2 regions of the Vibrio phycocola genome follow, and region 2 is predicted to be linked to the other one. Evidence: predicted binding sites of a transcription regulator. Region 2 holds the regulator's gene; the other holds the start of a gene.
The links. The regulator MetJ, encoded in region 2, represses methionine synthesis genes. The targets are predictions, from matches to a motif close to TTAGACNTNTANANGTCTAA.
Positions count from the first base shown of each region.

Region 1 (4,434 bases), on a different contig from region 2:
AACCGACTTACCTTCGGCTGTTAATTCAGCAGCGGCAGCTACAGCAAGCTCGACTTCTGAACCTGTCGCAATCAAGATTAGCTCAGGTGCGCCTTCACAGTCTTTCAGGATGTAGCCACCTTTTGCGATATTAGCCACTTGTGCTGCATCACGATCTTGCTGAGCAAGGTTTTGACGCGAGAAAATAAGAGACGTAGGACCATCTTTACGTTCAATCGCATATTTCCACGCAACCGCCGACTCGACTTGGTCACATGGGCGCCAAGTACTCATATTTGGAGTCAAACGTAACGAAGCAACTTGTTCTACAGGTTGGTGCGTTGGACCATCTTCACCAAGACCAATTGAGTCATGAGTGTAAACTTGAATGTTTTGAATCTTCATAAGTGCAGCCATGCGCATTGCATTGCGTGCGTATTCCATAAACATCAAGAAGGTTGCACCGTAAGGAACAAACCCACCGTGAAGTGCCATACCATTCATGATCGCAGTCATACCAAATTCACGAACACCATAATGAATATAGTTACCTGAAGCATCATCAGCTGTAACCGCTTTTGAGCCAGACCACATAGTTAGGTTCGATGGTGCTAAGTCAGCTGAGCCACCCATAAATTCAGGAAGCATCTTACCAAACGCTTCTAATGCATTTTGAGACGCTTTACGCGATGCGATGTTCGCAGGATTAGCTTGTAAATCAGCAATAATAGCTTGAGCTTTTTCTTCCCAGTCAGCTGGAAGTTCGTTGTTTACACGACGAGTAAACTCTGCTGCAAGTTCTGGATACGCTGATTGGTAAGCGGAAAATTTCGCTTCCCATTTAGCTTGTTTTGCTGCGCCAGATTCTTTCGCATCCCATTGAGCATAAATATCAGCAGGAATTTCGAATGGACCATACTCCCAGCCAAGCTCTTTGCGAGTAGCCGCGATTTCATCAGCACCTAGTGGAGCACCGTGACAATCATGAGTGCCAGCTTTATTTGGTGAACCGAAACCAATCGTGGTTTTAGTACAAATTAGAGTTGGACGGGATGAGTCTGCTTTTGCAGCTTCGATCGCCGCATTGATTGCTTCTGCGTTGTGACCATCGACCGCTGGAATAACATGCCAACCGTATGCTTCAAAACGCTTAGGAGTATCATCGCTAAACCAACCTTCAACATGACCATCGATAGAAATACCGTTGTCATCCCAGAAAGCAATCAGTTTGCCCAGACCTAATGTCCCAGCAAGAGAACAAGCTTCATGTGAAATACCTTCCATCAAACAACCATCGCCCATAAATGCGTAGGTAAAGTGGTCGACGATGTCATGGCCTTCTTGGTTAAACTGAGCCGCCAACGCTTTTTCTGCCAGTGCCATACCAACAGCGTTAGTGATTCCTTGACCTAGAGGTCCAGTCGTTGTTTCAATGCCAGGTGCATAACCATATTCAGGGTGACCTGGTGTTTTAGAGTGCAATTGACGGAAGTTTTTCAAATCATCAATAGAAAGGTCATAACCAGAAAGGTGAAGAAGCGAATAAATTAGCATAGAGCCATGACCATTTGATAACACAAAACGGTCGCGATCAGCCCAATTTGGATTCTGTGGGTTATGATTTAAGTGGCCACGCCACAACACTTCGGCGATATCAGCCATGCCCATAGGGGCCCCAGGGTGGCCAGAGTTAGCTTGTTGTACACCATCCATGCTTAGAGCACGAATTGCATTAGCAAGATGTTTTTGAGAGGACATGTCAGCTCCTAAATCCTTAGCGAAGTCAAATTAATTAGCGGCGATATTGTCGCAGAGCCCATTAAGCCGTGCAAACGATTTACCACCCAAATAGTGCAATAGCTCAGCATTTTCTGTGAACCTTGTGACCAATATGTACAAATTTAACAATCAGTCAAACTGTGTCTCGAAAAGACGCTGATAAAATTGTTCATAATTTACTCAAAAAAATTAAATAGACGTCTAGATGTAAATACTCCTATAATGTATTTATATACCAATAAGCAGGCGATTGACTTGCTTTTAAATAAGTAGAACGGAGCGCTCATGACTAAGCACCTATTTACTTCTGAATCGGTTTCAGAAGGACATCCAGATAAAATTGCCGATCAAATCTCTGATGCGGTATTAGATGCCATCTTAGAACAAGACCCGAAAGCTCGCGTAGCTTGTGAAACTTATGTAAAAACCGGAATGGTCATGGTTGGTGGTGAAGTTACAACCTCAGCATGGGTTGATATCGAGCAAATTACTCGTGATACCGTAAAAGAAATTGGCTATACCGGTTCGGAAATGGGCTTTGATGCTGAGTCATGCGCCGTGCTTAATACCATTGGTAAGCAATCGCCAGACATCAATCAAGGCGTTGATAAATCCGACCCTAAAGAGCAAGGTGCTGGTGACCAAGGTATTATGTTTGGTTATGCAACCAATGAAACTGAAGTATTGATGCCAGCCCCGATTACTTACTCACATCGTCTGGTTCAACGCCAAGCAGAAGTACGTAAAAATGGCACACTACCTTGGTTACGTCCTGATGCGAAGTCTCAAGTAACGTTTCAGTACGATCAAGGCAAAATTGTCGGAATAGATGCCGTCGTTCTTTCTACTCAACATTGCGATACCATCTCTACGCCAGATCTTCGTGAAGCTGTAATGGAAGAGATCATCAAGCCAGTTTTACCTGCCGAATGGTTAAGTAAAGACACCAACTTCTTCATTAACCCGACAGGTCGTTTCGTTATTGGTGGTCCAATGGGTGACTGTGGATTAACTGGACGCAAAATCATCGTAGATACTTATGGTGGTGCTGCTCGTCACGGTGGTGGGGCTTTCTCTGGTAAAGATCCATCAAAAGTTGACCGCAGTGCTGCTTATGCTGCGCGTTATGTTGCTAAAAATATTGTTGCTGCGGGTATGGCTGATCGTTGTGAAATTCAACTTTCTTACGCCATCGGTGTTGCGGATCCTACATCAATTATGATTGAAACCTTCGGCACCGAGAAAGTCGCCCAAGAGATCATTGTTGAAGCAGTACGTCAGAACTTTGATCTTCGCCCATACGGTTTACAAGAAATGCTGAACTTACTGCAACCAATGTACAAAAAAACAGCAGCTTACGGACACTTTGGTCGCGACGAATTCCCTTGGGAAGCAACCAACAAAGTTGATGTTCTAAAAGATTTCGCTGGTATCAAGTAAAACCAAGTTGATAATTGCAATTTCAAGCCCTCGGATTCGAGGGCTTTTTTTGTTATAACAGTGATAGATATTTATAACTCATAGGTTTTCATGCTCTCAGCCGCCGTCACCCAACAAGCCGAGCAAAAAATTCAATCTTGCATTCAACAGGCTAATCACTATTTTTCTGAGAACTACACCACGCCAACTCTCTCTTTAAAGCTACGTGGTAAATGCGCTGGCAAGGCCTATCTAGAGCTTTGGGAAGTAAGATTAAACCCCATTTTATTCCATGAAAACCAAAACGAATTTTTAAACCAAGTGATTCCCCACGAAATTGCTCATTTAATTGCTTTTAAACGCTATGGACGAGTTCGCCCTCATGGAAAAGAGTGGAAGGCCATCATGTGGGACGTATTTCAACTTGAGCCTACAACCACTCACCGTTTTAATGTATCGTCTGTGCAAGGAAAGCGTTACTCCTATCATTGCGGCTGTCAGTCACACGACCTGACAATTCGACGCCATAATAAAATCGTCCGAGGCCAAGCCAACTACCTGTGTGTTCGATGCCAACAAGAGTTGCAGTTTACCGGAGTAACCCAAAAATAGGGTGAGACAATTAGATAGCGCTAATTGTTTATTTTGCCCTTGTAATTCAACAACAGTAGTCCCATTTATCAATCTATATACATGCTCTAATTCATAGACCTCTAAGTCAGGAAAGTTTCATGCGAATCCCACGAATTTATCATCCAAGCTTGATTGATTCTCAGCAGCAAGTCTCGCTCAGCGACGATGCGGTCGGTCACATCGGTCGTGTGTTACGAATGGGGGTTGGTCAAGCCATTACTCTATTCGATGGAAGTGGACGCGAATTCAATGCTAGCCTTGTTGAAGTAAGCAAGAAGTCGATCATTGCTCAAATTGAACAGATCAACGAACGCAATGTCGAATCACCGTTAGACTTACACTTGGGTCAGGTCATTTCTCGTGGTGATAAAATGGACTTTACCATTCAAAAAGCGGTCGAACTCGGCGTGAACACTATAACCCCATTGTTGTCAGAACGTTGTGGCGTCAAGCTTGATCAAAAACGTTTTGACAAGAAACGTCAGCAATGGGAAAAAATTATTATTGGTGCGTGCGAACAATGTGGGCGTAATTCAGTGCCACAGATTCGCCCTATTATGTCGCTTGAAGATTGGTGCTCAGAAACCACAGAAGCATTAAAACTCAATCTTCATCCACGAGCAC
Region 1 covers NZ_JBTAMQ010000005.1:11,993-16,426, reverse strand. The annotation lists gene tkt (transketolase) at 1-1,737, opposite strand, end outside; gene metK (methionine adenosyltransferase) at 2,044-3,198, shown strand; gene ACXJY6_RS08785 (SprT family zinc-dependent metalloprotease) at 3,289-3,789, shown strand; gene rsmE (16S rRNA (uracil(1498)-N(3))-methyltransferase) at 3,909-4,434, shown strand, end outside.
Region 1: a site for MetJ is predicted at 1,952-1,971, ahead of metK (methionine adenosyltransferase). Genes of this name have one in related genera too.

Region 2 (4,434 bases):
TAGTAGCTGAATAGTCAGAACCATTACGTCCTAATAATACCGTAGTGCCGAGTTCGTCTTGGGCAATGAAACCGGTAAAAATGATGCGCTGATGTGCGTGTTGAACCAGAATCTCTTTGAGCAATGGATATGACTTGGCGCGATCCACTTCTGGTTGAGCGACATTAGGTGCGCGTAAGAAGTTGCGTGAATCTTGGGCGCACGCTGGCATCTCTTGTTGATTCAGTAGTGCTGCCAATAAACGAGATGACCAAACTTCACCATGAGCAAGGACGGTCGCGCGCTCAAATGGCGTAGACGCGTCTATAAGGCTGTATAGTGCATCGATTTCATCAAGCAATTGCGCCGTTAATTTCGGCGCATGCTCTTGGTCAAGCAAGTCGTTGATCAGATCTAATTGGAACTTTTTTACACCGTTCAGTTGTTGGTGCGCTTCTTCATTGTCTGAGGAAACAAGCTCTACAAATTTAATCAATTGATTGGTGGTTTTTCCTGCAGCAGATACGACGATTAAATCGTGACTTTTTGAGTGTTCTTTTAGCAAGGTTGCCACTCGGCGATAACAGTCTGGATCGGCCAAACTGCTGCCGCCAAATTTGTGCAAATGACGTGCAGAAAGCATTAACGGTTCTCCTCGACCACGGCAAAGGCTCGATCGAGATCGGCAATCAAATCGTCAGCGTCTTCTAAACCAATGGACAAACGCAACAGTTGAAGAGATACCCCCGCCGTTGCAAGCGCTTCTTCGCCCATTGCTCGGTGTGTCATTGTTGCTGGATGACAAATCAAGCTTTCAACACCGCCAAGTGATTCAGCGAGAGAGAAAAGCTTAAGTTCGCCAACGAATTGTTGTAACTCTTCATAACTTCCACCAAATTCAAAGCTCAACATTGAGCCAAATCCTGCTTGCTGTTTTTTTGCGATCTCGTGACCTGGATGATCGGGTAAGCTCGGGTGATAAATTTCGCTAATTTGTGGCTGCTCGAGTAAATAGCTGAGTACTTTAGCCGCGCCTTCTTCATGGCTGCGCATTCTTGAACCAAGGGTGCGCACGCCACGTAGTGTCATGTAGCTGTCAAATGGTGTTCCGGTTGAACCTAAGCAATTTCCCCACCATGCAAGATCTTCGGCATCTTGCTTCGATTTACAAATGACAACCCCACCAATGACATCAGAGTGACCATTAATGAATTTGGACGTGGAATGAATAACAAAATCGGCACCGAGTGAAAGTGGTTGTTGAAAAATCGGTGATAAAAACGTGTTATCAACCGCAACTAATGCACCAACGGCTTTTGCTTGCTTGCAAATTTTCTCTATATCAACGACACGAAGCAGTGGATTCGATGGTGTTTCTAATAGGACGAGTTTTGGCTGTTTCGCCATGGCGTCTGCTACGGCTTGATCATCACATTGGTCGACAAATTCAACCTTGAAATCCCCTTTGTTCGCACGAGAATTGAATAAGCGGTAGGTGCCACCATAACAATCATGAGGTGCGACAATAAGATCGCCAGGACTTAGAAATGCTGAGGCCCATAAGTTGATTGCCGAGGTTCCACAATTGGTGACAATCGCGCCTTCTCCACCTTCTAGATCGGCTAAAGCTGTTTCCAATAAGCCACGATTAGGGTTGCCCGAACGAGTATAATCATATTTAGGCACTTCACCGAATGCAGGAAAACCATAATTGGTTGTGAGATAAATCGGTGGGACAACCGCATGATATTGCGAATCGGATTCGATGCCAGTGCGAACCGCAATTGTCGCGGGCTTACGAGGTGCCATAATAATTCCTTCCTTTTGACATGAGAACGTCACCGCCGAGGTGGCGGGTTGAGGGCAATATTTTACCTTTTCTGATCACAAGTTGCAGTGGCATTAAAGATAAATTTTTATACCGTTTAACGATTGCTTGGATCGACTGTTTATCAAAACGGTACTTATGGCTATTTTAATAACAATCAATTCGGACGTCAACACTTCTAGACGTCTGTATGTCTTTGCTTATAGCAGTAAGAAACGCTAGAATTAACCTCAATTTTTGAATCAGAATTATTGGCAAAGAGGGTGTGGTATGGCCGAGTGGAATGGAGACTATATTAGTCCATACGCTGAACATGGTAAAAAGAATGAGCAAGTAAAGAAGATTACGGTTTCTATCCCTTTGAAAGTACTCAAAGTATTGACCGATGAACGTACTCGCCGCCAAGTAAATAACTTGCGTCATGCGACCAACAGTGAACTATTGTGCGAAGCTTTCCTTCATGCTTATACCGGGCAACCTCTACCAACCGACGAGGATTTGCGTAAAGATCGCCCCGATGATATACCTGTTGAAGCAAAAGCTTTAATGACTGAAATGGGCATTTCGTTTGAAGCGTACGACGAAGAGTTCTGATTCAATAAAGCCTGAAATTTAAAACCACATTTTTTAAAACACCCAAGCTATCGATGTTATGGGTGTTTTTTATTGTGTATTTAATTATTGTGAACTTAATTTTTGATACAACCGCTCAGTAAGTGCTTTTAATTCCAATGCCTCTTCTATTGGCATATTAATCTGGCAAGCCAATTCTTTGGGAACACTTGCGGCCTGTTGCTGTAAGCTCCTACCATTTTTTGATACTTTCAATATCGTTTGTCTCGAGTCTTGCTCGGACTTTACTTTTTCAATCAAAAGTTTGGTTTCTAATCGTTTTATGATTGGCGTGAGAGTTCCAGCATCTAGGCGAGTACGTTCCACTAGGCGTTTAATGATGACACCATCCTCCTCCCACAATGCCAGCATAACGAGATACTGCGGGTAGGTGAGATCCAATTTGTCTAACAAAGGGCGATATGCTCGGATCAATGCATTGTTCGCAGAGTAAAGCGAATGGCAAATTTGGTTATCGAGTTTTAACTCTTTTGGCGTGTTCATGAAGTGTCCTATTGTTTAGCTGAAACTATTTTGTGCGCAAAGCATTGACATGTCAAACTACAAAGCGCATTATTTTGTGCACAAAGTAATTATTTATTAGAGATACCGATGAAAGGGAACAAAATCATGACTACTATTCTGATCGTCATTGCCGCATTTATTGCCATAAATTTTGGTCGAATTTACTATCAAAATAATCAAACTCCTGAATTAGGTGTCAAAAATGGTCAATTTACACCGCTAAGTAGCAAGCCGAATAATGTCTCAACTCAAGCTGAAACCGAAGACAAAAAAGTGGCACCACTCCCGGTAAAAGCGTCGACAAGTGCGACGATGGAAGCCTTAAAACAGGCGGTAAGCGAATATGGTAAAGCGGAGATTGAAGAAGAAAGTGACACTTACCTGTATGTTATTTTTACTACCGATCTGATGAAGTATCGTGACGATGTTGAGTTTTGGATTGATGAAGCAAACGGTGTTGTGCATTTTCGTTCTGCAAGCCGAGCAGGGTATTCAGATATGGGCTTAAACCGTAAACGTTATGAAGCGCTCGCCGCACTGTACGCAGAAAAATAAGCGAAAGGCACGACTGAATTTCATTGGTTTAATTTAATCGAAACAAATTAAACCAATGGCTTTTGTCCCTATTCATAATCAAGTAAACTGCGCGAGTTGCCTTGCTCGTTTGGTTTTTTACACACTTCCTCTCGGGTTGCTTACCACTTAGCTCGAAATTCGAGGAATTCATGTCCGACACCACCGAAAAACGTCTCAATAAATACATCAGCGAAACCGGAATTTGTTCTCGTCGTGAGGCCGACCGTCTGATTGCCGATGGTAAAGTGAAGGTGAATGGTTTGGTGGCAGAAATGGGACTAAAAGTAACCGATGCGGATGATGTTGTCGTCAATGGCAAACCATTAAGAGCCAAACGCAAACCAATTTACATTGCCTTGAATAAACCTGTTGGCATTACCTGTACCACTGAGCGTGATGTTCAAGGAAATATCGTCGATTTTGTTCGGCACCGCGAGCGTATTTTTCCTATTGGCCGTTTAGATAAACCTTCCGATGGTTTGATTTTTCTGACTAATGACGGTGATATCGTTAATAAAATCCTTCGCGCGGGGAATCAGCATGAGAAAGAGTATGTAGTACGAGTAGACAAGCCGATTACTCAGGACTTTATTCGAAAAATGAGTGAAGGCGTTGCGATTCTTGATACTGTGACCTTGCCATGTAAGGTCACTCAGGAAGGTAAATTTTCGTTTCGTATTGTGTTAACACAGGGTTTAAACCGCCAGATTCGCCGGATGTGTGAAACGTTAGGGTATGATGTGTTTAAGCTTCGCCGAGTGCGAATTATGAACATTACCTTAGACGGTATTCCCAATGGAAAATGGCGTTACCTTAGTGAACAGGAAGTGACGCAAATTCTGGCGATGTGCGAAAACTCAAGTGGTACTGAAGAAGCCTCTCAAGTTGAAAGTCAAACCACGACTCGCCCTGTT
Region 2 covers NZ_JBTAMQ010000009.1:163,025-167,458, reverse strand. The annotation lists gene ACXJY6_RS13715 (bifunctional aspartate kinase/homoserine dehydrogenase II) at 1-622, opposite strand, end outside; gene ACXJY6_RS13710 (O-succinylhomoserine (thiol)-lyase) at 622-1,788, opposite strand; gene metJ (met regulon transcriptional regulator MetJ) at 2,078-2,401, shown strand; gene ACXJY6_RS13700 (MarR family winged helix-turn-helix transcriptional regulator) at 2,486-2,923, opposite strand; gene ACXJY6_RS13695 (DUF1499 domain-containing protein) at 3,050-3,499, shown strand; gene rluF (23S rRNA pseudouridine(2604) synthase RluF) at 3,670-4,434, shown strand, end outside.